4 regions of the Salinithrix halophila genome follow, and region 1 is predicted to be linked to each of the others. Evidence: riboswitches for the same ligand, from Rfam matches in the RefSeq annotation. Region 1 holds a riboswitch; each other region holds the start of a gene.
What was found. Region 1 has a riboswitch for cobalamin ahead of cobD (threonine-phosphate decarboxylase CobD). Riboswitches for the same ligand answer to the same signal wherever they lie in the genome.

Region 1 (5,329 bases):
CCAGCAGGCGATCCGTTTTCTTCGCCATTTCCGCTTCGAAGCCGCCCTGGTCTTCCCGGATGGACTCTTCGGAAAGGCGCATGACGTGGTTGGCTGTCCAGGTCCCCAGATCGTCAATCAACCAAGCATCCCATTCGCCGGAGCGGGCAAGGGCGGCTTCCAAATCCCACTCCTCCTCCACCAGGCCCCAACTTCGAGGACGCCGATCGCGATGGCGGGCCACTCGCTCTTGCATCTCTTCATCCCCGGGAACACCGGTGGCCACATACAGCACCTTCTCCCCCACATCCCGCGCCGTCTCCTCGGCAAATCGGCTCTTCCCGGAACGGACCCCTCCAGTTACCAATCGGATCAAAAGATTTCCCCCTTCCCCAACACTTCTCCTAGTTTTTGGAGGAGGTGTACATTCTCCTCCCGGCTCCGAACCGCCACCCGGATATAGGCATCGTCCAAACCCGGATAGGTCGAGCAATCCCGGATCAGGATCCCCCGCTCCCCCAACGCCTGTTGTAAACGCCGGGAAGCGCCGGTTCCTCCTAAGGGGGGAGCCTCTAATTTCAGTAAGAAGTAGTTTACTTCCCCCGGAACCAGCAGGGCACCTGGCAACTCCCGCAGCCTCTCCATCATGAAACATCGCTCCACCGCCAGCCATCGACGGGTCACGTTTTCAAAGGCTCCGTCGGAGAGAGCCGCCTCTCCCGCTATCTGGGCCAGCCCATTAACGCTCCAGGGAATCTGCAGCTCCTCGATGCGGCGTATCCAGTCGGGGTGGGCCGCCCCCCAGCCCAGACGCAGACCGGGCAAAGCGTAAAATTTAGTCATGGAACGCAGTAGGAGGGTCGTCGGGAAATCCGCCAGCCGAGACAGCAGGGACCGAGCCTCCCCATCCGAAACAAAATCGAGGAAGGCTTCGTCTACCACCAACACCGTTCCCGCTACGGCGGCCTCTTCAGCCGCCGCCAGCAACTGCCCATAAGGGACGGTTAAACCAGTGGGATTGTTGGGATGTCCCAGGTAAGCGAGATCCACCGACCGAATCCACTTGGAAAGGGCCTCCGGCTCCGGTTGAAAACCTTCCTTCTCCCCTGTCGGCAAATACACGATTTCCTGCCCACGCTTGCGGGCAGAAGCTTCATACTCCGCGAAGGAGGGGGCCGTCGCGCCTACCCGCGACGGACGGACAGCCGCATTAACCAGATCGATCAACTCCGCCCCTCCATTCCCAATCATCAGGCATTCTTCCGGCACCCCATATCGGTTCGCAAGCGCCCGCTTCAGGGAGCGAGCGCGAGGGTCTGGATAACGGGCAAGAACCGGTGCCCCTTTGTCCTCCAGCGCTTCCTGCAACACCCGAACCACGGAATCCGGCGGTCCCAGGGGATTAATGTTGGCGCTAAAGTCGACAAAGGCATCCGCCCCCCTGCCAAACATCTCTCCCGCCGTCCATCGGTCACCACCGTGTCCGTATCGTTCCACCCCTGTCAAAGGCATCCCCTCCTTTTTTCAACCCCATTAAAAAACACCGCCCGCCTCGATTGCGTGACAGTGCCAAAAGAAACCGGTATCACCGGTTGTCCCTGGCACCTCGCCATCCGCGTGGCTGAGGCGGTGCCGTTGGGAAAGGCCGGTATCCTGGCTCGGGGTTACATCCCCTTACAGTGGCGGGACCGCGCCGGTTTCTCACCGGCTTCCCGGTTGCCGGGGCGCCAATAGGCACCCCACCTTTCCCCTTCCGATATACTATTTAACCGTTATAAGCCCAAGTCGGCGAAAGTAGCCATCTCCCGTGCCGCCGCGACTGCCCCGTCGAAGAGGGGAAAACAGAGAACAGCGCCGCTCCCTTCCCCGAGGCGCATACCGGCATGAATCAGAGGGTGAAGGCCCAGCTTCTCGAGCAGCACCCGATGGGCCGGTTCCTCAGAGAGGTGGGAAGCGAAGAGATAATCCCGCGACCCCGGAGCAAGGCGGATGGCAGCCAGAGCGGAAGCTGTCGAAATCACCCCATCGATCACCATCGGCAACCGCTCGGCGGCGGCTCCGAGGATAAAACCTGTCATAGCCGCCAACTCCAGCCCACCCACTTTTGTCAGCACATCCACTGGATCGGAGGGGTCAGGCCGGTTCACATCCAGGCTGTGCCGTATTACCTCTCCTTTCATCTTTAGAGAGACATCGTTGATCCCTGTCCCCCTTCCGACCAACTCCTCAATCGGCGTTCCCGTCAGGGAAGCCGATACCGCTGTCGCAGCCGTCGTATTGCCAATTCCCATCTCCCCGACAGCCACCAATTGAAATCCCTTCTCCTTCGTTTCCAGGGCCAGTTCCAGCCCGACCCGGATCGCCTGGACAGCTTCTTCCCGTCTCATCGCCGGTCCTTTGGCCATATTGGCTGTCCCGGCCCGCACCTTCCGATCCAGGGTACCAGCCGGCAGTTCGGTAAGCCGGCTGCCTACATCTACCACCCTCACCTCGGCACCAAAGCGACGGGCAAAAGCATTGACGGCGGCTTTGCCATCGCAGAAATTACGGATCATCAATCCCGTCACCTCAGGAGGGTAGGCGCTCACGCCTTCCTCCGTCACCCCATGGTCCCCACAAAAAACGACAACCGCCTTCCTGTCGATAGACGGGACGACCTTACCGGTAATCCCCGCCAATCGAACCAGGGTTTCTTCCAGGCGTCCCAAAGCACCCAAGGGCTTGGTCAGGTTATCCACATGCTTTTGTGCCTCAACCATCGCCTCCGCATTCAAACCGGGTACAGAGGGGCACCAATCATCGAGCTGTTTTTGTCTCTCCACCCGCATCCCTTCCTCGTTTCTCTCAATTAACCTTTCTTTTCTGATTATACATGCTAGAAGAGTCTGCGGGACGTCCAAAATCACTTTCCCTTGTCAGGAATAGCCACCCATGGAAGCAACGGCCTCAACTCGAGCTGCTGAGTTCTTCCATACCGTAATGATAGCCGGTTTACGGCGGAGCGCCTGTTGGACCGACAACCTAGCGGAGTGGCCGGAGGCTCCAACCGTTTTGCGGCCACACCGTTTTTCCTTTGGCCGCTGGTTGGAGCCGGAGGGCACGGAGCGGACAGGCCCGACAACTGCGGGAGGAACATCTGGCGCGGAGTCGGAAATCCGGCTTCGCTCCCAAGCCTCGGGTTTGTCAATAACCTCAAACTCCCCCTCCCAGTTCCTTCACGAAGGCGTAACTCTTCTTCCCATAGCCCATCTTCTCCTCGTAAAACCGATGGGCCTTGTGGCGGGATAACCCGGACGTGAGTGCAATCCGGGTACATCCCTGTTCCTGCCCCCACCGTTCCACCGCAGCAAGAAGCCTCTCACCGAATCCACGGGACCGTTGATCCGATCGGGTCACCAGCTCGTGGACAAAAACATGTTTACCATAATAGAAAGTTGTCCGTACAGCGATCCCTGCACAAGCCATGATTTCTCCCGCTTCCTCCAAGTAAAAGAGCCGGTACCCCTCTTCTTTCCGCATCGTTTCTAACAAGGTGAGATAATCATCCTCCGATAGATGAGAGCGCAACTCTTGGATAACCGGCCAGACTCGTCGCCAATCTCTTTCGCTTCTGCATTCCTTGATTTCATGATTCATGAGTGTCTCCATCTTTTGTCTCCTCCCCTTTCTCCTCTGATGCTAATTTTACAGAGGATCAGACCCCGTGGGGAGTGCCAGATTTGTTATGATCGGGGGGTTCAGATTAACACTCAACTCCGATAGCCCGGAGCCGCTGTATGGTCAGGCATCCGGCGGTTGAAAGAAGTCTGGTTATCTATGATGAAGGAGTCATCTTCCCTTCTCGGTGTTTCTCCCTATGCCACTGGAGCGCCAGGGCTTCGATTTCCTTGATCAGTCCATCTTTGCCGTCCATATACGCTTTCAAATCCGTTGGGAAACGGTGGGCTAAGCGCTGCTTGAGCGCCCCGTAGCGGGCTGCCTCCTCGGGATGGGTTCGCAAGTAGTCCCGGAAGGCGAGGTGACGGCGGATATCGGAGTGACCTTCCTCAAAGACATGAACATGATGGGTCCGATTCTCCCCCCCTTTTCGGAAAAAACGGCGGCCAGGGATGCCATACTCCCCCATGGCTTCGTACCCAAGCGCTTCCATCGGCGGGCGAAAACGATCCACTCGGCTAATCTCTTTTACCACCGGGAGTAGGTCGATCACTGGTTTCGCCTCCAGCCCCGGAACCGATGTACTCCCGATGTGGTAAACCCGGATCAGTTCTTCTCCGAAAACCTCCCGCAACTTCTGAGCTTCTTCTTCAAAGCGTTCGCTCCAGGCCGGATGGTGGGGTACCACCTCTACTTTCCTCACGAGAGCCCCCTACTTGATTCGGCTTGCAACAGCTCCGCCAGCACTCGTATCCCTCGCTCCCACTCCTCCATCGGGGCGTACGCGAAGGAGAGGCGGAGGTGCCGCCGGTCTGCCGGATCGTACAGGCTCCCCGGATGGAGCAGTACACCCCGGCGTAACGCCTCTTCAAACAATCGATGAACCGGGACTTCCCGTTTCAGGCGAAGCCAGATATAAAACCCGCCCGGCGGCAATTCCCAATCGGCTAGCCCAGCAAGGTGTTGTCGAAGGAGAAGATCAGCTGCCTTTCTCCGTTCTCGTAGCGCCTTTCGCACTTCTTCCCCGTGTTCGACGTGATGTCCCCCGGCCAGCCATTCAGCCGCCGTCCACTGCGAGAGAGAACTCGCCCCATAATCCGCCTGCATCTTGATATCGGCCAGCCGGTCAACCACCGGTTCCGGACCGACCACCCAACCGATCCGGAGGCCAGGACTTAATATCTTGGAGAAGCTCCCGAGATAAAGGATCAGACCATGAGGATCTTCAGCTTTGAGAGGCCGAGGGGGAAGGCCGTCAAGATACAGCTCCCGGTATACATCGTCTTCGATCAGGGGTAGCCGAGTCTGTCTGCAATAGACCATCAATTCCTTCCGCCGCTTCTCACTCATCACACGCCCCGTGGGATTATGGCAGGTAGGGGTGGTGTAAAGGAGAGAAGGCTGTTGTCTCCGGTGATGCCTCTCTACACCCTCCAGTCGGATTCCCTCCCGATCCATCTCCAACCCAGACAGTTGCATACCTGCCGACTGAAAAACCCGGATCGAGTGAAGATAGGAAGGCTTCTCCACCAGTACCGTCGAGCCTGGTTTCAACAGACTCCATGCGATCAGTTGGAATGCCTGTAAGGCCCCTGATACGATCAGGACCGAGTCAGGAGAGACGTCAATCCCCTGGGTTCCCAGCCAGTCACTCACTTGCCGACGAAGAGCGGCTATCCCTTTCCCCTGCTCG
Region 2 (5,329 bases), 160 kb from region 1:
CGACCCGCCCAACTCCCAGCCCTCATTGGGCGACTTTAGCGTAAGCGTCCGGGTAAAGGGATTTGGAGATATGGAGCAGCCCCTTGGTAACCCGGGGACCCGGTCGGCTGACGAGATTACCGTCCAATGCTTCGATCCGGTCATCCTCCACGGCATCGATTTTCTTCCATCCGCTGCGGGAGGCGATTTTTTTCGCCTTGGCCCCATGAGTATAAAGGATGACGTCCGGGTCATATTTCACGACCTTTTCGGCGGAAAGCTGCACCCAGCCTTTCTGGCCTTTCGCCACATTCTTTCCGCCTGCCAAGGTGATGAGCTCGTCCATAAACGTTCCTTTACCCGTGGTATACAAGTCGGGGGAGACTTCCACCCACACTTTGGCCTTCTCCTCGTCCGACACTTTGGCAGCCACTTTCTCGGCCACCTTCTTCTCTTTCTCCATCCTTTCGATTACTTCTTCTGCTTTCTTCTCAGCTCCGGCTGCCTTGCCCACATCACGGATCTGCTTGTAAACCCCAGCCAGGTCATGGGGCTCATAAGCGAGGACCGTCAATCCCAGCTTCCGCAATTTGTCGATCGTTTCCTGCTTCACCATCGGGGAGGCGAGAACCAGGTCCGGCTTCAGCGAGACGACCTTTTCAGCGTTAATATTCATATCCCCTACCTTCTCTACCTTTTTCACTTCAGCAGGGTAGTCGTCATTGGCCGTGACGCCGACCACTTTTTTCCCCTGACCCAGTGCATAGATCGTCTCGGTCATGCTGGGGATTAGGGAGACAATTCGCTTTGGCTTCTTCTCGATGGTAACTTCCTTACCGGTGTCATCCTTCAGTTTGACGGGAAACCCTTCCGCCGACTTCTCAGTCTCATGCCCCTGTTGTCCGGCATCCGGTGCCGTCCCGCACCCGGCCAGCCCAAACACCAACAGGAAGGCTAATAACCCCATCCATACACGCTTATGCATCTTCATCCACGTTCCTCTCCCGTCTCTATAATCAGGCACGAAAAAAACCTCTTGCTCCAACGAGACAAAAGGCATGGCCGAGTTCCCTTTTCTAGGCGGTAAAAACCGCCGGGAAGACCCTTCCTTGCGCTCCTCTGCCTCGAAGGAGACGGCAAGCGTCGCGGAGGAAAGGCAGGTCTCCTGGCTCATGGATCGACACTCCTCCACACCTTCCCGTCTGTCGGACAGTGGCTTATCGTGGATTCGCTCCCCATTCACAGTGGCGGGACCGCGCCGGATTCACACCGGCTTCCCTTTTCACTTTCGCCCGTGGGCAAAAGACCTTTCCACCTATCTACTTGTGGCTTCATTATATCCGAATGTCAAAAAAGCTTCAATCACGGAGGATTCTGGCAAATTCATAGACTCACTCTTTTCCCTTCCCCTTTCCTCCCGCTACAATGGAGGAGAAGGGTTCACAGAACCCCATTACCTTACGAGGAGGACGACGATGAAACACCAGACATTCCAACTGGGTCTTGGAAAAGAGAACCGGATCATTCGGGGGGACGTGCGCGTTCCGGCAACGGATCGGCCCCATCCCGTCCTGATTCTCTGCCATGGGTTCAAGGGCTTTAAAGACTGGGGGATGTTTCCCTACGCTGCCGACACCCTGGCTCGTATCGGGTTTGCCGTCCTCACCTTCAACTTCTCAATGAACGGCGTGGGGGAAGACCCTGAAGCGTTCACAGAGTTAGAAAAGTTTGCCCAAAACACCTATAGCCGGGGCCAGGAGGATCTCACCTTCCTCCTAGAGAAGATCACCGCCGGTGAACTTCCCCTCGCCGAAGCGATGGACCCCGAACGGCTGGGAATCATCGGCCACAGCCGCGGCGGAGCCGAAAGCCTTCTGTTTGCCTTGGATGAATCCCGCATCCAAGGGGTTGCCCTCTGGAACAGCATCGCCCGGCTCGACCTGTTTTCCGACAACTTTAAGGCCGAGCTGCGGGAGAAAGGACGGGCCTTCATCCCCAACGCCCGCACCGGACAAAACATGCCGATCAATCGGGAGGTGTTGGAGGATCTGGAGGCCAACCGGGATCGATTTGATATCCTCGGTCGTCTTCCGTCCTTCAACCGACCCCTATTGATTATCCAGGGGGATGCGGACCAAGCAGTCCCCGTCGAGACGGCAGAATCCCTGAAAGAGCGAGCCAAGCAGGCAGAACTTCACATTCTCCCTGGCGCCGACCACACTTTCGGCACCATCCACCCTTTCGCAGGTTCTACTCCTCATTTCAATCGCGTACTGGAAATAACCAGCCGCTTCTTTCGGGAAAATTTCAATTGATTTTTTGGACACGAAAAGGCCGGCCTATGGGCCGGCCTTTTCGTCTCAAGGGGGTCAAACCTATTTATCGATTATAGGGAAGGAATCGCGATCATTCATCTCCTCCGAATAGGGATCGGGGAGTTAGGAACGGGATGCATCTCCCGTTTCAAGTACTCTCATTTTAATCGATTTAAAAATACATGTCAATTAATAAAATGATAAATTATAGGCCCTTAAGCCTTCAATTTTACAGGAAAATGTTAGCCGATGATTACCAATTTACAGTAAGTTGCCGTTTGAAAGCCCACGGTTTCAATCGTGGGATGAAAGACGGCGTTGATCGGAACCCCCTTTGGGGGTGGCAAGATCAACCAATTCCTAGTATAATCGAACATATGAGCGGTGCTCATCCCACTGGTAGTGGGTTGTTCCTTGAAAACGTTATGGTATGGGGTTCCAGCGGCGAACGAATCTCTCCCGCTGGGTAAAACCATAAGAGTGAGCGATCAGGAACTAGAACGCTGGTAACAGGCGTTCCGCCCATGTGGGTACACTCTAACTGCATGGGATGGGCTGATGAGACAGCCCTGAACTTGGGAGTTGTCCGAAACAGAAATGGACTGAGGGCGCTAACTACCCAAAAATCCCATGGCTTCAGCCGTGTGGAGTCTCAACACAAGCCTTTTTCAAGTTCCTCAACAAGTGGCCAGAACCCATTTATGCCTACCCCAAATACTCCATCGGTTTAACGAGTTCCCGCTTATCCCTAATAACGAGGCGAAGCCCTAGGATGTTCCCGGAAGGCAAACAAATCCCCCTTTAGGGCTTTGCAAGGCAGCGAGTTTCACCGGCTCCCTTCTCCATTATCGATAAAAATATCAGTTTGATCGTTCATTTTTGCCGCATAAAGAACCTTCTCCGTATCAGACCAACCTTTTCGCCGCAGTTGATCCTTCAGCCAGGAAACATCCTTGCCGATCAGACGAAGATTATGATGCTGGATCCTTCCATCCACGATCAAAGAGAGGGCCACCCCTCGGTACTCGGTTTCCAACTGGAGATCCTTTGGTGTCACGGGGTAGAGCTCCTCTCTGGGCAACACCGTCAGTTCCCCTGTGGGCTCAAGGATCCCGTATTGGATTTCCCGAATATCGGGGTAACCTTTGGCACGAATATGGGACAACAGCTCAGCAAGAGAGATCTCACAACGCCGAAGACTTTCCTTAACGATTTTCCCATGCTTAACGAGAATCGTCGGCTCCCCGATCAGCCATTGGTTCGTTCGTCGATATAATGTCAGCTTCGCGTATATGAGGTGGATGAGGGCGATGAGAATGATCGCCAGCAGCGTCTTTTTTATATCATTCTTCACCAGGATCGGATTCGTCGCCAAAGCGGCAATCATCACAATGGCCACCAAATCGTGGGGGGTGACCTTCAACCTCGCCGATTTGCCCATTAGATGAAGCCCGACAATGGCCGATGTAAATAAAACGAAAACCTTCAGGCTATAAACCACCACGCTTGATCCCCTCCTTCCCCGGAACCTGCCTCCTGTATTTTTTCCAGAAGTCTTTGATTCAAACTGAAAAAGTTTGAACTCATAAAAAAGAAAGCCTCACCAAGGAGGCTTTCAGGTTATTGACAAAGTGGGGGTTGGGGACAACTCTACAGCTTGATCCGTTGCAGACGCAAGGCGTTGAGGACCACGGAGACGGAGCTGAAGGCCATGGCGGCTCCGGCCAGCCAAGGGGCTAGAAAACCGGCGGCTGCTACTGGGATGCCGATCACGTTGTACGCCAGTGCCCAGAACAGATTCTGGCGGATGTTGCGTACGGTATAACGGCTGAGGGAAACGGCATCGACAATGCTGTTCAGATCCCCTCGCATCAAGGTAATGTCCGCGGCTTCCATGGCCACGTCGGTGCCGGTACCGATCGCCATCCCGATATCCGCTGTCGCCAGGGCCGGGGCATCATTGATCCCGTCGCCGACCATGGCTACTTTTTTGCTGGCAGCCTGGAGTTTCTTGATTTCTTCCGCCTTTTCTTCTGGAAGCACCTCTGCGATCACCCGGTCGATCCCTGCTTCTTTAGCAATCGCCCGTGCGGTCCGTTCGTTGTCTCCCGTCAGCAGAATCACATCCAGCCCCTTCTGTTTGAGACGGCGGATCGCCTCCCCGGAAGTCTCCTTAATCGGATCCGCGACCGCTACCACTCCGACGATCCGGCCCTCCACGGCAGCCAACATCGCCGTCTTGCCCGCCTGTTCAAGGCGGCTCATGGTTTCATCGGTTGATGGGCCTTTGACTTCATAATGATGCATCAGTTTTCGGGTACCGACCAGGACTTCTTTTCCCTCCACAGCCGCCCGGATCCCATGACCGGGTATGGATGTAAACGCCTCTGCCGGAGGGAGCTCCGTCCCTTTTTCTCTGATTCCGTTGACGATGGCTTCCGCCAGTGGGTGTTCCGATTTTTTTTCAGCGGCGCCCACCAAAGGCAGCCATTCCTTTTCATCGCTGTCCAAGGAGAGGATATCAGTCAGCACCGGTTCCCCTCGTGTCACAGTCCCCGTCTTATCCAACACGACCGTATCCACCCGATGAGCAATCTCGAGGTGCTCTCCACCTTTGAACAAAACGCCCCGTTCCGCGGCGCGCCCGGAACCAGCCATGATCGAGGTCGGTGTAGCCAAACCCAGGGCACAGGGACAGGCAATGACCAGAACCGCGATGGCGTTTTCCAAAGCGGAAGCGAAATCTTCCGGATTCGCTACCAGATACCAGACCAAAAACGTCACCAGAGCAATTCCTACCACGATTGGGACGAACACCCCAGAAATCCGGTCGGCAATCCGCTGAATCGGGGCCTTGGAGCCTTGGGCTTCTTCCACCACCTGGATGATCTGTGCCAGTGCGGTATCCTTTCCGACACGGGTCGCTCGGATTTTCAGATGCCCATTCTTGTTGATTGTAGCCCCGATCACGTGGTCCCCCGGCTGTTTATCTACTGGGATACTCTCACCGGTCAACATCGATTCGTCGACCGCCG
Region 3 (5,329 bases), on a different contig from region 1:
TTCTTTTTGGAGAATATGACTGATCCGCAGTCGTTCGTTGTCATTGATATAGTGGTACCAGATTCCCTGAGGATTATCCTTGGAATCGTATCCCTGGACTTTCAGGGTTTCCGTTCGGTCTTTAGGGATACTCCGGTAGGTGGATTGCAGTTTGTACATCTCACTGACTTTCATATTGTGACTGACATTGTCTCCGACAGCCTTCAGGACATCGTCGATCTTGGATACGGAGTTGAGACTGACGGCTTGACTCATCAAGTTTTGCACCACTTCGCGCTGGCGCTCGTTTCGACCGGCGTCTCCCCGTGGATCCGATTTCCGCATTCGGACGTAGGCCAAGGCTTCGTGACCGTCTAGATGGGTAGGGCCTTGCTTAAACGTATACCATTTGTAGAAGAGTCGCATGTTGAAATTGAAAGGAACGTCTACGTCCACTCCCCCGAGGGCATCGACGACCTGGATGAATCCGCTGAAATTGATTTTTACGTAGTAATCGATCGGGATGTTGAGATAGTTTTCCAACGTTTGCACTGTATTGGTCATGGGGCCGACACGGTTCTGGGTTCCATAGTAGGGAGCCGCGTTCAGTTTGGTTTTTACCCCGTTAGAGTTGGCGATTTCAGCATAGGTGTCCCTAGGGACGCTGACCATCTTGATCGATTTCTTTTTCGGATTCACGGCAGCGACGATCATGGTGTCGGAACGCCAATTCTTCGCTTTCGCAGACTTAACATCAGTTCCGACCAGAAGGACCGTAAAAGGCTCATCCATCGTGACTTCCTTATCCCTTTTGTCGGATTTCTTTCGATTGAGAGGATCATAGGATTGGTCTACGGCACCAAAGACCTGGTAGATAAAATAACCGGATGCAAGGACTCCAATGATGAGGAGGGACAAGAAGATTCGCAGCCACAGTTTCTTTTTCTTCTTTTCCTTCACTCGTGTCATTCGTGACTGGTTGATAGGTCATACCCCGCTTTTTGGTATCCAGGTTTTCTTTTTTTACATATGATATATTCCGGAAGGATTCCGGTCAATTTTATACGTGTAAAGCCGAATTCCCTTTCCTCAAAGGTTCAGCACCCACAAAGAGGTGGAAGACACGTTCAGAGGGTTTATCTCATCATGTCCAAAGAACACGAAAGGAAAGGAAGAGAAAGGAAAGGGAGCCGCTGATCCTTCATCAGCGGACATGTCGGCGGCGGGATCGCCGTATTAGCCAGAAAGCGATCACCGTGATGATCAGCAGAGTGAGGAGGAGGATTCCCCAGCCGACCGGATTGGGGACCTGCATTTGAACACGGACCGGGTTTGATTCGCCTGGTTTCAGGTTCCAGGTCAACGTCTTGCCATCGGCGGAGACGTTATCGGCATTATGTGCTTCGGGTTCCAAGGGAAGGGTGAGCTTGAGATTGAGGTTCATTTGGTCGATCAAGTTTTTCCCCAAGGGGTCATCCGTCGAAAGGCGTTTCAAATTTAGATTTTCTTTGAACGTGATCGATGTGTTGAAAAAGCCGTTAACCACCTTTAGCGGGCCCTGCTTCTTGTCAGGAAGAGAGGGAAGAAGGCCTGCTTCTTTTCCTCCGGGAGAAATCTCTTCCAGAAGATCCCTGGCTGGTGGGTCATCGGCGATGTTGGAGACACGTTTTTCCGCTATCCAACCGGTTTGGTTTCCTTTTTTCAGATCCCTGATTTGATATCCTTTGGCCTCTGCCTTTTTCCGGATAGGTTGCAGCTTCTCCGTCAGCAAGGGGTTAGTCAGCATTTTTAGCCGGTAAACCCCAGAGCCGTCGGCATGGACTGTGATATGCATATCAGCGTCTACACAGCCAGCTAGCAAACAGAGGGAAAGTACGAGCAGGCCTATAAAGGTGTATCGGTTTGTCTTCATCCATCCGCTCCTTCTGTCCACCTTTGGACATATAAGGAAGAGGCCCCGTGAGGCCTCCGGTGGTCGGTCGATGCCGTTGGCTTCCTCCGGTTAATATAATTCGACAAGGGTGAGCAGGGCTTTGACATTCGGATCTACCGTCTTGGGATCGACCTGACCAGTCTCATCGAAACGAACCCGGGAGAGAGAGTCGGCGATGGGGTTGGGTTGTTCAAACCGAAGGACCCCTGATTCCTGCATTTCCTTCACTTGGATCACCTTTTGATGCAACTGTTTGTTATCCATACTCATCCATCCTCCTTGGGCGGTCGAATCGGAGTCCGGACCCAAAAGGAGAGGCGGGAGCTTCCGATTGATCCTCTTTTAGGGTAACGCAAAAATTGACGAAATGGAACGAAAAAATGTCCACCCCAATAATAAACATCTTGACTTGAGCTCCCATCCATGGGAACGTTATTTTATAACCGAAAGGTTCAATTGTATATCGCGGGGACAGGTACCCCTCCCACTGAGGAGAGGTTGAAAAGGGAAGCCGGTGTGATTCCGGCGCGGTCCCGCCACTGTGACAGGGAAGTCGCTGCCCATCAGCCACTGGCCAAGCACGGCCGGGAAGGCGGGCAGCAGATGATGAACCTGGAGCCAGGAGACCTGCCTGTTCCAACGACACTGTTTGACCTACGGTAGATAGGGAGGTGTTGGAATGATCCACTGGAGAATTCGTCGCACGAAGCGGCCCGGTTAGACATGTCCACCTGTCTGTTGAAAGGCGTGGGATGTCTTTTTTATTTCCTTGGAGGGAGCGTGGCCGCTATGAAGATCGAAAGCAGCAATTTGGGTTTCCCCCGGATCGGGGCGGAACGTGAATGGAAAAGAGTGTTGGAGGATTTCTGGGCCGGGAAAACGGAAGAAAAGGATTTTTTGCCCGCGATGAAGCGAATCCGACTAGAACATATAAAAAAACAGGCCGATGCTGGGGTGAACCGGGTTCCGGTCGGTGACTTCACTCTGTATGACCATGTGTTGGATACAGCGGTGATGTTCGGCCTGATCCCTGAGCGATTTCAGCACCGAGAAGGGCCAGTTTCCCTGAACACCTATTTTTCGATGGCCCGGGGGGCTGAGGGAAAAGCAGCTTGTGAAATGACGAAATGGTTTAACACCAACTACCACTACATCGTACCGGAATGGGGGGAGGCCGAGCCGGTTCTTACCGAGAATAAACCCCTGACCGCCTGGAGAGAAGCGAAGGAAGAACTGGGCATCGAGGGAAAACCCGTCTTGCTCGGCCCTTACACCTTTGCCAAACTGTCGAAGGGTTTTAAACCGGCTGATCTTCCAGGAGTGCTGAAAAAGTTGGTACCTCTTTATGCCAAGGTTCTGCGGGAATTAGAGGATGCAGGGGTGGAATGGGTTCAGGTGGATGAACCCGCCTTGGTTCTCACCCACCCTCATGGGGAGATGGAAGCCGTCGAGGAAGTCTATCAGGAGTTGGCTCGATCGGTTTCGGGGGTTCGAATCATGCTTCAAACCTATTTTGGTTCGATTGAGCATTATCAGGATGTAGCTCGTCTACCTGTAGCGGGGATTGGCCTCGACTTCCAGGCAGGGAGAGAGGGGAACCTCCACTCCCTCCGTCGATTCGGCTTTCCAGAGAACAAGGTAATGGGAGTCGGCATTCTCGATGGGCGTAACATTTGGCGTGGGGATCTGCCCCAGGAGCTAGACTTCCTGGAAGGGGAACTTCGTTCGCTAGGGGCATGTAGCGGATGGTGGATTCAGCCTTCCTGTAGCTTGATTCACGTCCCGGTCTCAGTCGGGAAGGAAGAGGAGCTGCCTCCAGTTTTGAAACGGGCGCTCTCTTTTGCGGAAGAAAAACTAGAGGAAACGACCCTTCTCACCCGTGCCCTCTGTGAAAGAAAGGAAATGGTCGAGGAGGGGCTTCAGGCGGCCCGGGACGCTCTTCATGGATTGGCCCGATCCGAGTTACGCACCCGGCCGGAAGTGAGGGAGGCTGTCCGTCAGGTTACCGAATTGGATACGTGGCGAGACACCCCCTACCCGGAACGACGTCGCATCCAGCAGGAGCGCTTCCGTCTCCCTCTGTTTCCGACAACTACCATCGGGAGCCTGCCCCAAACTCGAGAAGTTCGTGGAGCCCGCCTAAAATGGCGCAGAGGGGATTGGTCCGATGCCCGGTACCGGGAATTTGTAAAAAAAGAAATCGCCGATTGGATCCATATCCAGGAGGAGCTAGATCTGGATGTATTGGTACATGGAGAGTTTGAACGTACGGACATGGTGGAGTATTTCGGTGAAAAATTAGACGGTTTTGCTTTTACTCGCTACGGTTGGGTCCAATCCTACGGTTCTCGGTGTGTCAAACCCCCGATCCTCTTTGGCGATGTCGAGTTCCGGGAAGCGATGACAGTAGAAGAGGTCGTCTACGCACAGAGTCTAACTTCAAGGCCGGTAAAGGGGATGTTGACGGGCCCGGTGACGATCCTTAATTGGTCGTTTGTACGAGACGATCTCCCGCGCCAGGAGGTAGCCCGTCAGGTGGCTCTTGCCTTAAAGGCGGAAGTAAAGGCATTGGAAGCCGCTGGGATCGGCATGATCCAAATGGATGAGCCGGCACTCCGTGAAGGGTTGCCCCTGAAGTCGGAGGAGCAAAAGACCTACCTGGACTGGGCTATCTCCTCTTTCCGGCTGGCGGTTTCGGGAACGGTAGCAGAGACCCAGGTTCACACACACATGTGTTACAGTGATTTTCATGATATTTTGGAGGCGATTCGGGAGATGGATGCTGACGTGATCTCGATTGAGACCTCCCGTAGTCATGGAGAGTTGATTGAAGCCTTTGAAACCCATACCTATGATAAAGGAATTGGGCTCGGGGTTTACGACATCCATAGCCCCCGTGTCCCCCCGGTGGAAGAAATGGCTGAATCTGTCCGGCGCGCCCTGCGTGTTCTTGAACCTAGTCTGTTCTGGATTAATCCGGACTGTGGGTTGAAGACGCGTACACGGGATGAGGTGGTTCCTGCCTTGCGTAACATGGTGGAGGCCGCCCGCCACCTTCGGGAGGAGCAACGGTTAAAGGTTCACGGATAAATCTCAATTCGTAAGAGAACTCGATAATTGAGCCGGACACCCCGTGTGTCCGGCTTTTTCAGGGTTTCGATAACCGAGAGGACCTATAACCTCCGGTCGGTTGTTTTTTTAAAATGAGAAGTTTACCATGTTAGAATATAAAAACCTATGTCAGGATGGAACTTGGAGGAAACCGGTACTGAAAAAAAGGAAGGCGGTAGCAACTTGAAACGCGTAGGACTCGGATTGTTGGTCTTCTTCTTGTTAGCGGGCATATCGGCATGGGTGACGCTTTCGGAAGGAGAGGGAAAAACCCGGGAGGCGGAAAACATGGCGAAGGGGGCTGCC
Region 4 (5,329 bases), on a different contig from region 1:
TTATCCTGTGTGCAGGAGCGCAAAAACACCGGGATCTCGCCCTGGAAGGGCGGAATCTAGAGGAGATTCATCTGGCGATGAAATACCTGACCGAATCGACGAAAGACCTGCTCGACCCCGCTTTCGAAACTTCCATTTCCGCAGAAGGAAAGGATGTTATCGTCATCGGGGGCGGGGACACCGGGGCGGACTGTGTCGCCACCGCCTTGCGCCAACGGTGCAAAAGTGTCGTTCAGTTCGGTAGGCATCCAAAGCTGCCTGATACAAGGGAGGAAAACAATCCCTGGCCGGAACAACCTTTTGTCTTTACCTTGGACTACGCTTACGAAGAGGCGAAAGCCCGTTTCGGTAAAGACCCTCGGCAATATTCCATCATCACCAAGAAGCTGGTGGGGGATGAAAACGGAAAGGTCAAAGAATTGCACACCGTCGAGGCCGAGAAGATCATCCGTGAAGACGGGAGCTATTCCTTCCGCGAGCTTCCCGGCACGGAGAAAGTGTGGCCTACCCAGCTCGTGCTGGTCGCCATCGGCTTCGAAGGGACGGAAGACGCCCTGTTGCAGAACTCCGGCTTAGATCACCAAAACCGCCGGGTGAAGGCCGAATACGGGGAGTATATGACCAATTTTGACGGGGTGTTCGCTGCTGGTGATGTACGCAGGGGACAGAGCCTCATTGTCTGGGCCATCCACGAAGGACGTGAGGCGGCCCGTGAATGCGACCGCTATCTGATGGGGGAGACAGACCTGCCGTAAAAAAAATCATTCCTTACCCACTTAGTAGTCTCCGGGCACTCCGCTGGGTGGTCGGTGCCTACAGGCGCTTCGCCGGAAACCGGCCCACCTTTGCGGTATAGAAGAACTTTGTCATCCGCCGTTTCGGCGGATTTTTTTATGCTCGCGGTTTCGTAGTAGAGGAGGGAAAAATCAAGCTATACAAAATTTTGTAGACAAAGATTCCGTAAACAGGTATATTGAGGTGGACGGACAACTTCATACGAAAAGGACAGGTGCCGAACATTCCTTTAGGAGTGTTCGGTTAAAAGGGAAGTCGGTGAAAGTCCGACGCGGTCCCGCCACTGTAAATGGGTAGCGAACTGCAAGATGTCACTGTTCCATAGGGGAACGGGAAGGCGCAGGGAGCGATGACCATGAGCCAGGAGACCTGCCTGTCCTGACCACCATTTGTACCTGCGAGGATGGGGAGGTGAGTGACGGAGAACCGGACACACGGTGAATTTCACCGAGGTGATCACCGGTTTATGCTTTCATGCACACAAAGCACATCCTAACAGGGGTGTGTTTTTTATTGTTTTCGCCAGGGCCCGCGGCATAGAGGCTTCATGGCGGAAGGAGGCGTTGCGACGTTGGAGAAGGGTTTCGTTTTTATCGTGGGAGCAGGACCGGGAGCTCCGGGTTTGATCACTGTTAAAGGGAAGGAAGCGCTGGAGATGGCGGATGTGGTCTTGTACGACCGCCTTGTTAGTCCGCGTTTACTGGAGAGCGTTCCAGATCATTGTGAGAAGATCGACGTGGGCAAACGTCCTTCATCCAATCGGTGGACCCAGCAGGAAATCAACCGGACCCTTGTCCAAAAAGCGGGGGAAGGGAAAACCGTGGTACGGCTGAAGGGAGGAGACCCCTTCGTCTTTGGTCGGGGTGGGGAGGAAGCGGCCACTCTGGTACAAGCCGGGGTCCCCTTTGACGTAATACCCGGTATCAGCTCTGTGACGGCGGTTCCGGCCTATGCGGGAATCCCGGTCACTCATCGCGATTACAATTCTTCCTTTGCCGTGGTGACCGGGCATGAACGTCCAGATAAAAAAGAACCCTCGGTGAAATGGAAGCATCTGGCTAAAGGGCCGGAAACGCTAGTCATCCTGATGGGCGTCTCCAACCTAGACTATATCTGCGAACAATTGATCCAGTACGGACGTAGCCCGGAAACGCCGGTAGCCCTGGTTCGTTGGGGCTCTCGGATAGACCAGGAGACGTTGACAGGCACTTTGTCTGACATCGCGGAACGGGTGATTATACACAGCTTTAAGTCCCCTGCCGTCATTATCGTGGGGGAGGTGGTTCGGGAGCGGGAACGACTCTCCTGGTATGAACCAAAGCCCTTGTTCGGAACGCGGATATTGGTGCCTCGGACACGGCAAGGTCCGAGCGTGCTTTCCAAAACCATCGAATTCCTTGGAGGAGAAGCGGTGGAATTTCCCGTCGCCTGTATAAGGCCGACGGAGGGTTTTTTGCAGGAGATGAGCCGGGAACATTCGTGGGACTGGCTTCTGTTCAGTCACGTCTCGGCGGTGGACGCCTTTTTCCGCGCTCTGGGGGAGTTGGAAAAGGATATTCGAGCATGGGCCGGGGTCAAGGTGGCGGCAATCGGAGATAAGACCGCTAAAGCCTTGCAGGAGAAAGGGGTATGTGTGGAATCTTTTGCCGCCGACGACCGGGTGGAAACCTTGTTGGAAGCCATGGAAGAGCGAATCGCCCCTGGAGAAGAGGTCCTTCTATTGCGAGGCCGCTCTCGACGGGATGAACTGGCGGAATCTCTTCGCCAGGTGGGATGCCGTGTGACGGAAACCAAAGCCTTCGGGGCCCAGACCGTATTTGGTCAGTCGAAAGAAGCCATCCGTCTGCTACTGGATAGAAAAGCGGACTGGATCGCTTTTGCAAGCTCCTCGACGGTCCGCCACTTTTCAGAAGTCCTTCGATTAGAGCGTCCGGATGGGGAGGAGTTGCTGCACTCCATTCAAATCGCTTGTATCGGGCCGGAGACGGCCCAGGCGGCGGGGGAATCGGGGATGCGTGTCGATGTGGAGGCCAATCCTCATACCGTAGAAGGGTTAGTCGAGGGAATTAGCCGATGGCTGCCGGAACCGAAGGAAGCACTTGCCGGCCTGGCGGATTGATCACAACTTTACATGGGACAGAGGAGGAAAACGGATGGATTGGGGAATATGGACGACCTTAGGAGTTGGTTTGCTGCTGGGTTTACGCCATGCATTGGACCCGGACCATTTTATCGCGGTATCTACTATCGCCAGCCGCACCGGTAACGTGTTGAAGGCGACGGCTTCTGGTATCTACTGGGGGTTGGGGCATACCTGTACCCTGCTCTTGATCGGGCTGCCGCTCCTGGCCATGAAGACAGCACTGCCGGATTCGATTCAACTGGTTATGGAGATCGCTGTCGGTTGTATGCTCGTCACCCTGGGCTGGACTTCGTTTCATGCCTTCCGAAGGGGAGAGATGCGACGGCCTTCGGCGGAGACAGGGGATGAAAATCCCGGAGAACAGCGGGTCGGGTATCGGTTGCGCTCGTTCCTGGTGGGAATGGTTCACGGAATGGCCGGGACCGGGGCGATGGTGGTCATGGTGATGGCTTCCTTGCGGAGCTTGTCCGATGCTTTTCTGTACCTGTTAGTGTTTGGGGTCGGCACGGTAGCGGGGATGAGCTTGTTCGCCGTTTTAATCGGTTTTCCTTTCACTTATGCGAGTAAGCATTCGGTCAGTATCGAGCGAGGGATGGGGATGACAGCTGGTGTGGTTTCCATATTGTTCGGTTTTTACTATATCCAAGGCACGCTGTTTCACGATGGGTTCTTTTAAAAGAAAGGGGCGTGACCATGCGGATTTATACACGCAGAGGGGACGAAGGGGAAACATCGGTCATCGGAGGTCGGGTCTCCAAGGATCATATTCGGGTAGAGGCTTATGGAACTGTGGACGAGGCCAACTCGTTTGTCGGTGATGCAATCGCCCGGATGTGGGAGAAAGATCCGGAGGAATTTGACGACATGATCCGGGTTTTGACCGACATTCAACAGGAGTTGTTTGATACAGGCGGGGATCTGGCCGTGGTGAAAGGAAAGCGGCCCTATAAAATCACGGCAGACCATGTGGACAGGTTGGAAGAGTTGGTAGACGCATACCTGGAACAGACACCCGTTGTCAAGAAATTCATCCTGCCGGGCGGAACTTCCATTGCCGCGGCTCTCCATCTCTGTCGCACTGTGGCCAGGCGGGCGGAACGGCGGGTAGTTACTCTTGCTTCTCGAGAGGAAATCAACGAAGAGGCTCGGCGCTATCTAAATCGTCTCTCCGACTTCTTCTTCGTTTTGGCCCGGGCCGCCAACGCCCGGGAAAGCCGGGAGGATATCCAATACGCTCGAGGAAGGGAAGTTTTTCGCGATCGCCCTCGTAAGGAACGCCCCATGACGTAAAGGCGCAGAAAACAGGTTTTTCAAAAAATCGGGGTTGGAGGTGTGTAAGATGGCAGACCGAAAGAACGGAAAACTGCTGGTTATCGGATTCGGTCCCGGTCATTTCGATCACATGAGCCAACGGGCTAAAAAGGCCATCCAGGAAAGCGATGTCATCGTCGGCTACAACACGTATGTGGATATTATCCGCGGACTGTTGATCGATCAGGAGATTGTCCGCACGGGGATGACTGAGGAGGTGAGCCGGGCTCAAGAAGCAGTGAGACAGGCGGAAGAAGGGAAGGCGGTTGCCGTCATTTCCAGCGGCGATGCCGGTGTCTACGGCATGGCCGGGTTGGTCTATGAGGTGCTGATCCAGAAGGGATGGAAGCCGGAGGATGGTGTGGAAGTGGAGGTCATCCCCGGGATTTCCGCGATCAACTCTTGTGCTTCCTTGCTCGGCTCTCCTGTGATGCATGATGCCTGCACGATCAGCCTAAGCGACCACCTCACGCCGTGGGAGTTGATATCCCGTCGGATCGAGGCGGCAGCTGGGGCTGACTTTGTAATCGCCCTATACAATCCGAGGAGCGGCCGTCGAACCCGGCAGATTGTGGAAACCCGCCGTATCCTGCTGGAGCACCGATCTCCCGACACTCCCGTCGGGTTGGTGAAAAGTGCTTATCGAGAACGGGAGCATACCGTATTGACCACGCTGGACAAGATGCTAGAACACGACATCGGGATGCTGACGACCGTAATTATCGGCAATTCCACCACCTTCGTCCATCACGGCCTGATGATCACGCCGCGAGGTTATCAACGAAAGTATACGTTGGACAAGACCGTCCAGGAGTTAAAACCTCACCAGCGGTTGAAACCGGAGGCGGAGCCCTGGTCTCTGACAGGAGGAGAGCAGTACAAGGCAGGAAGGCAAGGGGAAAAGGAAGAGACGGTCACAGCCGCTTCCGACAATACGACTTCCGGTGAAGTTCCCCCAGCTCCCGGCCATAGCTCTCCGTCAGTCCTTGCTTCCGAAGCGTTAAGGATCCTTCAGGCAAAGGGAGTCGTCGAGACGTCGGTGGTTTCGGAAACGGAAGGTACAGCGCCGGTCCTCTCGAT

Region 2: another riboswitch for cobalamin. It lies ahead of ACFOUO_RS06110 (ABC transporter substrate-binding protein); the one in region 1 lies ahead of cobD (threonine-phosphate decarboxylase CobD).
Region 3: another riboswitch for cobalamin. It lies ahead of metE (5-methyltetrahydropteroyltriglutamate--homocysteine S-methyltransferase); the one in region 1 lies ahead of cobD (threonine-phosphate decarboxylase CobD).
Region 4: another riboswitch for cobalamin. It lies ahead of cobA (uroporphyrinogen-III C-methyltransferase); the one in region 1 lies ahead of cobD (threonine-phosphate decarboxylase CobD).

Annotation. Positions count from the first base shown of each region.
Region 1 is NZ_JBHSAP010000007.1:645,568-650,896, forward strand. It holds gene cobU (bifunctional adenosylcobinamide kinase/adenosylcobinamide-phosphate guanylyltransferase) at 1-355, opposite strand, end outside; gene cobD (threonine-phosphate decarboxylase CobD) at 352-1,476, opposite strand; cobalamin riboswitch at 1,606-1,741, opposite strand; gene cobT (nicotinate-nucleotide--dimethylbenzimidazole phosphoribosyltransferase) at 1,752-2,807, opposite strand; gene ACFOUO_RS05290 (GNAT family N-acetyltransferase) at 3,172-3,627, opposite strand; gene ACFOUO_RS05295 (GrpB family protein) at 3,794-4,339, opposite strand; gene ACFOUO_RS05300 (aminotransferase-like domain-containing protein) at 4,336-5,329, opposite strand, start outside.
Region 2 is NZ_JBHSAP010000007.1:808,082-813,410, forward strand. It holds gene ACFOUO_RS06110 (ABC transporter substrate-binding protein) at 23-1,153, opposite strand; cobalamin riboswitch at 1,118-1,305, opposite strand; gene ACFOUO_RS06115 (alpha/beta hydrolase family protein) at 1,455-2,294, shown strand; gene ACFOUO_RS06120 (DUF421 domain-containing protein) at 3,121-3,798, opposite strand; gene ACFOUO_RS06125 (heavy metal translocating P-type ATPase) at 3,945-5,329, opposite strand, start outside.
Region 3 is NZ_JBHSAP010000009.1:644,416-649,744, reverse strand. It holds gene ACFOUO_RS09495 (LCP family protein) at 1-948, opposite strand, end outside; gene ACFOUO_RS09490 (DUF3153 domain-containing protein) at 1,184-1,891, opposite strand; gene ACFOUO_RS09485 (hypothetical protein) at 1,982-2,176, opposite strand; cobalamin riboswitch at 2,369-2,561, shown strand; gene metE (5-methyltetrahydropteroyltriglutamate--homocysteine S-methyltransferase) at 2,702-5,002, shown strand; gene ACFOUO_RS09475 (alpha/beta hydrolase family protein) at 5,207-5,329, shown strand, end outside.
Region 4 is NZ_JBHSAP010000018.1:54,619-59,947, forward strand. It holds gene ACFOUO_RS13310 (glutamate synthase subunit beta) at 1-755, shown strand, start outside; cobalamin riboswitch at 991-1,186, shown strand; gene cobA (uroporphyrinogen-III C-methyltransferase) at 1,367-2,914, shown strand; gene ACFOUO_RS13320 (urease accessory protein UreH) at 2,949-3,614, shown strand; gene ACFOUO_RS13325 (cob(I)yrinic acid a,c-diamide adenosyltransferase) at 3,632-4,228, shown strand; gene cobJ (precorrin-3B C(17)-methyltransferase) at 4,278-5,329, shown strand, end outside.